3 regions of the Rhodoferax sediminis genome follow, and region 1 is predicted to be linked to each of the others. Evidence: predicted binding sites of a transcription regulator. Region 1 holds the regulator's gene; each other region holds the start of a gene.
The links. Region 1 encodes sigma-54, which starts transcription at its own class of promoters, with help from an activator protein. Its sites were predicted from a motif close to TGGCANGNAANCTGCTTT; they were not measured.
Positions count from the first base shown of each region.

Region 2: a site for sigma-54 is predicted at 1,344-1,361, ahead of EUB48_RS11325 (PEP-CTERM sorting domain-containing protein). Genes of this name have one in related genera too.
Region 3: a site for sigma-54 is predicted at 1,261-1,278, ahead of EUB48_RS10095 (PEP-CTERM sorting domain-containing protein). Genes of this name have one in related genera too.

Region 1 covers NZ_CP035503.1:262,743-265,947, reverse strand. Annotated here, with positions in the region: gene EUB48_RS01300 (THUMP domain-containing class I SAM-dependent RNA methyltransferase) at 1-1,283, opposite strand, end outside; gene EUB48_RS01295 (RNA polymerase factor sigma-54) at 1,280-2,872, opposite strand; gene lptB (LPS export ABC transporter ATP-binding protein) at 3,027-3,205, opposite strand, start outside.
Region 2 covers NZ_CP035503.1:2,344,184-2,347,388, forward strand. Annotated here, with positions in the region: gene EUB48_RS11315 (chromate transporter) at 1-396, shown strand, start outside; gene rlmB (23S rRNA (guanosine(2251)-2'-O)-methyltransferase RlmB) at 408-1,145, opposite strand; gene EUB48_RS11325 (PEP-CTERM sorting domain-containing protein) at 1,432-2,034, shown strand; gene EUB48_RS11330 (hypothetical protein) at 2,149-2,781, opposite strand; gene EUB48_RS11335 (ABC transporter ATP-binding protein) at 2,910-3,205, opposite strand, start outside.
Region 3 covers NZ_CP035503.1:2,091,151-2,094,355, reverse strand. Annotated here, with positions in the region: gene argA (amino-acid N-acetyltransferase) at 1-1,088, shown strand, start outside; gene EUB48_RS10095 (PEP-CTERM sorting domain-containing protein) at 1,344-2,384, shown strand; gene EUB48_RS10090 (dienelactone hydrolase family protein) at 2,846-3,205, shown strand, end outside.

The DNA.
Region 1 (3,205 bases):
GGTGATCCGACCCCATTTTCGCGGTCCAACCCCATTTTTTCCCCGCTTTTGCGCGCAGAGCCCTGGACCATGTCGAAGCGGAACAGGCGGCATTCGATCGGGCCGTTCCACATCGGCACGCGGCGCGATTCCTTCAGGCGCATGCGGCTGGGCAGTTTCAGGTCGGGCGTCAGCACCCAAGCGGTCCAGCCGGCGTAGTTTTTCTTCCAGTGGGCGGCGAGACGGCTGAAGAATTCGCCGCCTTCCTCGCTGTCCATCTGGGCGCTCTCACGCGCGCCGAAGCGCGCCACGTCCTGCGTGAAGACGCGCCCGCGCGCGCCGCCTCCGGCCACGCCGGCGACCTCGATGCGCTCGCCATAGGGAGGATTCACCAGCATCACGCCGCTGGCCGCCGGCGGCAGCCGCTGCAGTGCGTCGCCGCCGCGGAATTCCACCGCGGCGCCGACGCCGGCGCGCGCCGCGTTGCGCTGCGCGAAATCCACCATCCGGTGCGCCACGTCACTGCCAAATATGGGTGCGGCCGGTGTCGTTTGTGCCGCCAGCGCTTCGTTTTTGATAGCGGACCAGACATGACTCTGGAACGGCAACAGCTTCTCGAAGCCGAAGCGGCGCAGCGACCCCGGCGCGATGCGGCAGGCGATTTGCGCCGCCTCGATCGCGATCGTGCCGCTGCCGCAGCACGGGTCGTACAGCGGCGTCGCGGCATCCCAGCCGCTGGCGGCCAGCATGGCGGCGGCCAGCGTTTCCTTCAGCGGGGCCTCGCCCTTGTCCTCGCGCCAGCCGCGCTTGAACAGCGGCTCACCCGAGGTGTCGATGTAGAGCAGGGCGCGGTCGGTCGTCAGGTGCAGGTAGATACGCGCGTCGGGCCACTGGGTGTCCACGTCGGGGCGCACGCCGCTCTTGTGGCGGAAGCGGTCGGCAATCGCGTCCTTGATTCTGAGCGCGGCAAAGTTCAGGCTGGTCAACGGGCTGTGCTGCGCCGTGACCTCGACCTTGAAGGTCTGCCGGGTCGTGAACCAGATCTCCCAGGCCACGCTGGCGGCGGCGTGGTACAGATCCTGTTCGTTGCGATACTCGGTGTTGGAGAGCTCGACCAGCACGCGCTGGGCCAGCCGGCTGTGCAGGTTCAGCAGCAGCGCATCGCGCCACGACGCGTTAAGCTGCACGCCGCCGCGCAGCGTCTGCAGATCCCGCTCGGCGGCGCCGGTGATGCGCTGCGCCTCCAGGCCCAGCAAGGCTTCCACGCCGGCCGCGCAGGGCAGAAAAAGTTGCAGCTGGTTCACAGGGTTTTTCTCAGGTTGGTGGGGGCGATCCGCAGCGCCTCGCGGTATTTGGCCACGGTGCGGCGCGCGCACTCGATGCCCTGTTCCTTCAGCATGTCGGCAATCTGGTTATCGCTGAGCGGCTTGCAGGGATCTTCAGCCGCCACAAACTGCTTGATCAGTGCGCGCACTGCTGTGCTCGAGGCATTGCCGCCGGTTTCGGTGCCCAGGCCCGAGCCAAAGAAGTATTTGAGCTCGAAGGTGCCATACGGCGTGGCCATGTACTTGGCGGTGGTCACGCGCGAGATGGTGGACTCGTGCAGGCCGAGTTCGTCGGCAATCTCGCGCAGCACCAGCGGGCGCATCGCCAGCTCGCCGTGCACAAAGAAGCTCTTTTGCCGCTCCACGATGGCGTTGGCCACGCGCAGGATGGTGTCGAAACGCTGCTGGATGTTCTTGATGAACCAGCGCGCCTCCTGCAGCCGCTGCTGCAGCGCCGCGTGGTTCGACGCATCGCGCCCGCCGCTCTTGTGTTGCTTGAGTGCATTGGCATAGATGTCGTGCACGCGCAGGCGCGGCATCACGTCGGGATTGAGCTGCACGCGAAACTTGGGCTGGCCGCCGCGCCCGACGTTGGTCACGATCACGTCGGGCACCACGATATTGCGCTCGACCTGCACGAAGCGCCGCCCCGGCTTGGGCTCGAGCCGGCCGATCAGCGCCATGGCGGCCTTGACCTGCGCTTCAGTGGCGCCGCACAGCTGCACCAGTCGCCGCACGTCGCGCCGCGCCAGCAGGTCCATGGGCTGGGCGCACATGCGCAGCGCCACCTCGACGACCTCCTGGCGCGCCGGGTCGCCGTGATCAAAGTCCTGCAGTGCGCGCAGCTGCAGCGCCAGGCATTCGCCCAGATGCCGCGCGCCGACGCCCGTGGGCTCCAGGTGCTGCAAGAGCGACAACGCCACCGTGAAACACTGCACCAGTTCCTCCACCTGCGCCTCGTCGGTGCCGGCCAGCCCTTCGGCCAGCGACTGCAGCGTGTCTTCCAGGTAGCCGTCGTCATTCAGCGATTCGATCAGGAAGTGCAGCGCGGCGCGGTCTTCCTGCGACAGGCGCAGTGAGAGCGCCTGGCGGTGCAGGTGCGACTGCAGCGATTCCTGACTGCCCGCCAGCTCGGTGGCATCCATTGCATCCGCGTCGCCCAGGTTGTTGCTGCGCGCGGGCGCGTCGCCGCCCCATTCGCTGTCGTCGGGCCGGACCTCGCTGGTGCCGTCACCGTCCCAGCTTTGCTCTTCGTCGCGGCCCGACAGCGGAAATTCAGCATCATTTTGAGCTGTAGCCCTCATGTCGTCCTGGCTACCAGCTACCGAATTAGTAGCAAAATCGGTGTCACGGTCGTCTTCGCGCACCCGCGTGTCGGACTGCGCCAGGCCGAATTCCTCGCGCGGCGCTTCCAGCTCGGCGACCTCCAGGAACGGGTTGTCATCGAGCATCTGCTCCACTTCCTGGCTCAGCTCCAGCGTCGAGAGCTGCAGCAGCCGGATCGACTGCTGCAGCTGCGGCGTCAGCGCCAGATGCTGCGAAATGCGAAGTGACAGGCCCTGCTTCATGGCGTCAGGCGACCGCCGCGCCGCCCCAAGGAGAAGCAGTACACGCAATGGCAAGCGCGGGGAGCACCCGGCCGGCGCCGGGCCGCCCCAAGGCGGCCGACGGCCCCCTCGGGGGGCAGCGCAGTACACGCAGTGACAAGCGTGGGGGCCATATTCACATGCGGAAATGCTCGCCCAGGTACACCCGGCGCACATCGGCGTTGTCGACGATCTCCGAAGGGGTGCCCTGCGCCAGCACGTGGCCATCATTGATGATGAAGGCATGGTCACAGATGCCCAGGGTTTCGCGCACGTTGTGGTCGGTGATGAGCACGCCGATGCCCCGGCTCTTGA
Region 2 (3,205 bases), 2.1 Mb from region 1:
TTCGTCGCGCTGGTGGGCTGGAACGTGGGGCTCAACGCCGGCGGCGGCCTCGGCGCGGGCATGGCCGGCTGGGGCTTCGCCCTGCTGGGCGTCGCCGTCACCATGGTCGGCATGATGCTGCCCAGCGCCACGCTGACCTTTTTCGCGGCGCGCTGGGGCCACCGCAACCGCGAACTGCGCCCGGTGCGCGCCTTCAAGCAGGGCGTGGCGCCGATCGTGATTGCGCTGCTGCTTTCCACCGGCTGGGTGCTGACCGCCGGGCACAACCACCCGGCTCAGGACTGGCCGCTGTGGCTGCTCACCGTCGTGACGGCGCTGGTGGTCTGGAAGACCCGCATCCACCTGCTGTGGCTGCTGGGTGCCGGCGCGCTCCTGGGCGCGCTGGGGCTGGCCTGACCGCCTGATGATTAACCGAGGCGCTGGCGCAGCGCCTCGTACAGGCACACGCCGCTGGCCACCGACACGTTCAGGCTCTCCACCGCACCGCGCATCGGGATGTTCACCAGCTCGTCGCAGGTCTTGCGCGTGAGCTGGCGCATGCCGTCACCCTCGGCGCCCAGCACCAGCGCCACCGGGCCCTTGAGGTCCACCTGGTAGATGGATTTGGGCGCGTCGTCGCTGGTGCCGATGCACCAGATGCTGCGCTCCTTCAGCTCGCCCAGCGTGCGCGCAAGATTCGTCACCATGAAGTACGGCACCGTCTCGGCGGCACCGCTGGCAACCTTGGCCACGGTGGCGTTGATGCCGGCCGCGTGGTCCTTGGGCGCGATCACGGCGTGCGCACCGGCGCCGTCGGCCACGCGCAGGCAGGCCCCCAGGTTGTGCGGATCGGTCACGCCGTCGAGCACCAGCAGCAGCGGTGGACCGCTGACCTGATCGAGCAGATCGTCGAGCGAATGCGCCTGCGCCAGCGGCTGCACCCGCGCCGCCACGCCCTGGTGCCCATGGCTGCCCGCCAGCTTGGCCAGCCGCAGGCCATCGGCCTCGATCAGCCGCGCCCCGGCCTCGGTGGCGCGCTCCAGGAACTGGCGCATGCGCGCGTCGCGGCGCGTCGGTTCGTAAAAAATCTCGATGATGGATTGCGGCGCGGTCTTCAGGCGCACGCCGACGGCATGGAAGCCGAAAAGCACTTTGGGGGACGACATGGCGAGATTATCGACGCTGGGTAGGCGCTATTAAATAGATAGCTACCTTCGCTTGCCCACTGGGTAGAACGACTGTAGCGGCATTGAAACCCGCACAAGCAAGATCGCCGCCAACTTAAGTGTCGGGATTTCTTACAAAGCGAAGAGCCTTCTTTACGAAATAAATTCAGCACATTGATTTCATTGAACAAATTCAATAGGCACCAAAGTTGCTTTGTAACAAATAATTCAGTTTGAAACGTGAAGTTTTCAAACTGCCCAAACAACTTAGCCCTGGATTGGAACCATGTTTTCATTAAAAAGCATCCGTGTCGTAGCGATCGTTTTGGCCTTTTCCGGGAGCTTGTTTGCCCTGCAGGCAAAGGCAGACCCCGTTGTCACCTACACCTGGACGACGACCAGCCAGGGTTTCGGACAACATGTGGACCAACCGTCATCGGCCACATTTGACGCAAGCCTAAGCGCCGTTCAAAGCGGGAAAATAACCGCGAACGATATTTCAAACATCCAGCTGTTCTATCCTGGACTGACATTCAACAATTCCGTGGTGAGCACATTCGGCTTCGATTTTGGCGCCTATGTCAATCCAGTTACCGGCGCTCTGGTTTTTCACGACGATCAGCAAGGACTGGCGCTGATCGCTTTTGCGGGTGCTTCCATCAACGACGCAACCACTTTTCTGTCGATCACATTCGACAACCCGGTGTCGAACGCTGTCAAAGACCAGTTCAATGCGCTCAATAACGGCAGTGCCTTCGCCGGCTTTCCCACTGCCGGCTTTTGGACCGCGACCTTGCCCGTGGGCAACAGTGTCCCCGAACCGGGCTCTTTGGCTTTGCTAGGTTTGGGCATTCTGGGGATTGCCGCAATACGCCGGCGCAAGCAATAAGTTTGTTTTTGGCCCTCGCCGGAATCCCGGGATTTGAGAGCTCGCTCCCCGTTGCCCAGTAACCGCGGCGGTGCGCGTTGCGAGCGAGCCATTGGGCGAGTCCCATGAATAGCCTTAATGCACCGCGACAGCGGCGGCATCCGCACCCGACTGCAACGGGCCGAGCGGATTGTTCTGTTGCTCGATCCGGTCGGTATAGGCTTGCCCCGCAAAGTTGCGAAACAGCACGGTATCGCCGCTGATCACAATCAATGCGTCAAACCACCACCCGGTCACCTTCGTGGTACGGCGAACGTTCAAAAAGTCCAGCCAGAAACTGCCTTCGCGCTGGCGATGTTGCCGCTCAAAATGAAACTGGTAGCCGCGGCAGGTGGTTTGCGCCTCGATGCACTGGCGGATGCCGGGGTCGAGTTTGGCGAGGGGTACGCCCGGATTGGGCACCAGTCGCCCCACAATCTCGGGGTAGGGAATCAGCGTGACATTGCGCCCGTCGACCGGGTCGAACCCGATGTTCTTGAGTTCAGAGGTGCGCGTCTGCAGAGCCACGATCCGCTGCGCCGCCGCTGCAGCTTCTTCGAAACTGGCGAAACCCGCGGGTGTATCGGTGCTGGCTCGCGGCAACAGCGAGGAACAGGCACAAAGCGCCGCGCAGGAAAGCGCGAGGAAGAGGGGACGGTATCTCATGAAACAAAATTGTCCCCTGGCGGTCCCGTTGCTGGCCTGATCCTGGTCAACAACCTCGCACATTGCTCGATCGGCATCAACACCTCATGATTGCAAATGTCCATCCCATCCTGCCATCATTTTGCGTGGGCACACACCGCGCAAGCCTCGAGGCAGGACGCGCCGCGGGGCACATGCCACACGACAGTCCCTCAGTATCCGCCGGCCAGTGACCGGACCGCCCCCTCCTCTGCGGGCACGATCCGTCCGGCTTCAATATTGATGCGCCGCTCGCAGCGCTCGGCAATGCCGCGGTCGTGCGTCACCAGCACCAGCGTCGTGCCCAGTTCGCGGTTCAGGTCGAACATCAACGCCATGATGGTCTCGCCGGTGGCGAAGTCGAGGCTGCCGGTGGGCTCGTCGGCCAGCAGAACGGCCGGCTGCACGACAAAGGCGCGGGCCAGCGCCACGCGCTGCTGTTCGCCGCCGCTCAGGACCTTGGGGTAGT
Region 3 (3,205 bases), 1.8 Mb from region 1:
TCACCGACGAGGTCGCGCTCGACTGCGCCCAGGAAGCCGCCGGCCAGTTGCGCTACGAAATCGAGGCCGCCTTCAGCCAGGGCCTGCCCAACACGCCGATGGCGGGCTCCACCGTGCGCATGATCTCGGGCAACTTCATCACGGCGCGTCCCGTGGGCATCGTGGACGGCGTGGACTTCCAGCATTCAGGCGTGGTGCGCAAGGTGGACGTGGCGGGGATCACGCGCACGCTCGATTTCGGCGCCATGGTGCTCATCTCGCCATTCGGTTTTTCGCCCACGGGCGAGGCCTTCAACCTGACCATGGAAGAAGTCACCACCTCGGTGGCGATCGCGCTGCAGGCCGACAAGCTGATCTTCGTGACCGAAGTCCCCGGCATTCGCGTCAAGCCGGGCGAGCCCGAGAGCGAAGACAATCCCATCGACACCGAACTGCCGCTGGCCGCCGCCGAGCAGTTGCTGGCCCAGTCGCCTCCCGGCCAGCACCCGACCGACACCGCGTTCTACCTGCAGCACTGCGTGAAAGCCTGCAAGGGGGGCGTGGAGCGCAGCCATATCCTGCCGTTTGCGGTGGATGGCTCGCTGCTGCTGGAAGTCTATGTGCACGACGGCATTGGCACCATGGTGATCGACGAGAAGCTGGAGAGCCTGCGCGAGGCCAGCGCCGACGACGTGGGCGGCATCGCGCAGCTGATCGAGCCGTTTGAGAACGATGGCACCCTGGTCAAGCGCAGCCGCACCGAAATCGAGCGCGATGCCAGCCTCTACACCGTGCTGGAGCACGACGGCGTGATCTTCGCCTGCGCCGCGCTTTACCCCTATCCCGAGGCCAGGACGGGGGAGATGGCGGCTCTCACCGTGTCGCCGCAAAGCCAGGGCCAGGGCGATGGCGAAAAAGTCTTGAAGCGCATCGAGCAGCGCGCGCGCGCCGCCGGCCTGCAAAGCATTTTTGTGCTGACCACCCGCACCATGCACTGGTTCCTCAAGCGCGGTTTTGAGGTGGTCGATCCCGACTGGCTGCCCGAGGCGCGCAAGCGCAAGTACAACTGGGACCGCAGGAGCCAGGTGCTGGTCAAAAAGCTGGGCTGAAAAGTCACTCCCGGTTTCGAACACCGGCACTGCTACGGCCGATCATCGCGATGCCCTGCGCCGGGCTATTGCGGTGCGCCTCGGCTCAGATTTTGTCGATTTTTTTTACATGATGACAAATCAAATCGGCCAAAAGTCCACAAGCCATTGATTTGTATAACGTTATTACTATAGGCATAGATGTTGCTAATTGTTGCGTAATACCTTTGCAATCCAGATTCCCTGGAACTGGTATCTCAATCAAGTGAGATGTTCATGAAGATTTCAAGCAGAAAATTTCAGTTACTGGCCGTGGGAGCGGCGCTGACAGCAGGGTTTGCAGCGCCCGCGCAAGCCACTCTTGATCTTTCGGGTGCGAGCTACGTCACCTATGGCGATGCCAATTCGTATGCGCTGCAGGTCGACGGCACTATCGCCGGCAGCACCGGACCGGGTAGCCCTTACTATGTCAGTTCCACGCCAGGGGCAATCAAGGATCTGATCGTGGTTGCCACGGGAGCCAGCGGCGGGCCTGTAAATACGAATCTGCCCGGGATGGACAATGCCTTGTCGACTCCGAACGGGTCGGGCGGCAGCAACTTCTTCTCTGGCATCTGGAACAGTACGCTGGCGGCATTCACTGGATTCCTGGGCGCCAACAATCCGCTTTTCTTCTTCAATAACAACCAGGTCAACAGTGGCGCCTCGACCAACCAGAATGTCGCGGTCTGGGCGCAGATCAGTTTGACCGGAGCGGGCCAGACCACAAAGTATTTCGACTTCACCAATCGGGACGGCCCATACGCCCTGTTTACAGAAGGCGGAGGCGGCGTATTTATGGGCGACGTCGGGGCTTACACCTCCACCGGAGCAGGGCCGATCGCGGGCACCAATGGCGCCACGGATTACGTCCTCTCCGGCGGGGCGATCTGCTTGAATGGCGTTATTCCCGTTTCCTGCAGCAGTCCCCACACCGCTGGCCCTATCAACAACAACCTGGGTGCCAACCAGGCTGCCTATGCCATTGATGCACCTGAACTGAACGCTTTTCTGACGTCCTGGAGTAACGGGTTGTTCTCTGGCTACACCGACATTCATGTTGACCTTCGCTTCGGTTGCGATCCGGCCACTGTTGGTACCAACGGTGGGACGGCGGGCGTAGGGGCATGTATCGGCCGCGATGCCAATAACGGCTACGAGCAGTTGTTCATCGGGACATCAACCACCGTCGCGCAAGTACCAGAACCCGGGATTCTCAGCTTGCTGGCACTCGGCTTGCTAGGCTTGGCCGTGACGTCGCGGCGCCGGAAAGTTTGACGCTGGTTCAGTGACAGCATCAAGAGAAGGGCCCCAGTCGGGGCCTTTTTTCATGGCGTGTCTTCTTCAAGCTTTTCCGGGAAAAGCATCAGCTTCATGCTCCCCTCTCCAGAAATCTGAAATTAAACCTATCTGCACCACCTGCACTAAACGAGTCCAGTCGTAAAGGACGCCGATGGTATTGCACGGTTTTTGGGCCACAGCGCGCTTGCGCCCGGCAGTTGATTCAGATCAAGCGCCCTACTCGCGCTCAGGCGGTGTTACTCCTTTTTTCATAGCAACATGCTGCTGTTCCATGAGGGCTGGACGCCTATTTTCTTCAAAAAATGAGCCTCTCGATCGTATTGGACTTTTTGCGCAAAACGGGAAATGATCTGCCATGGTCTGCATTGCGCGGTACCTGATTTTCGAGGCAGGACCCCGCCGGCCCTGAGAAGGTGATGGACAACACGACATCCGCGATTTCGAGCCGTGAGGTGCGAATTCCCTCGGGCAAGGTGTGGCTGCAGGGCGACTTGGCCCAGCCGCCAACGTTCGACGGGCTGGTGCTGTTCGCCCATGGCAGCGGCAGCGGGCGGCACAGCGCCCGCAACCGCTACGTTGCCCGGCAACTGCAACTGCGCGGCATCGCCACCTTGCTGTTCGACCTGCTCACAGCGCAGGAAGAGCAGGTGGATGTCCACACACGCGAACACCGCTTCGACATTCCGCTGCTGACACGGCGGATGCAGGATGCCACGGCCTGGGCGCTCACGCAGCCGGGCCTGCGGTACGCGGGTATCGGCTACTTCGGCGCCAGCACCGGCAGCGCCGCGGCCTTG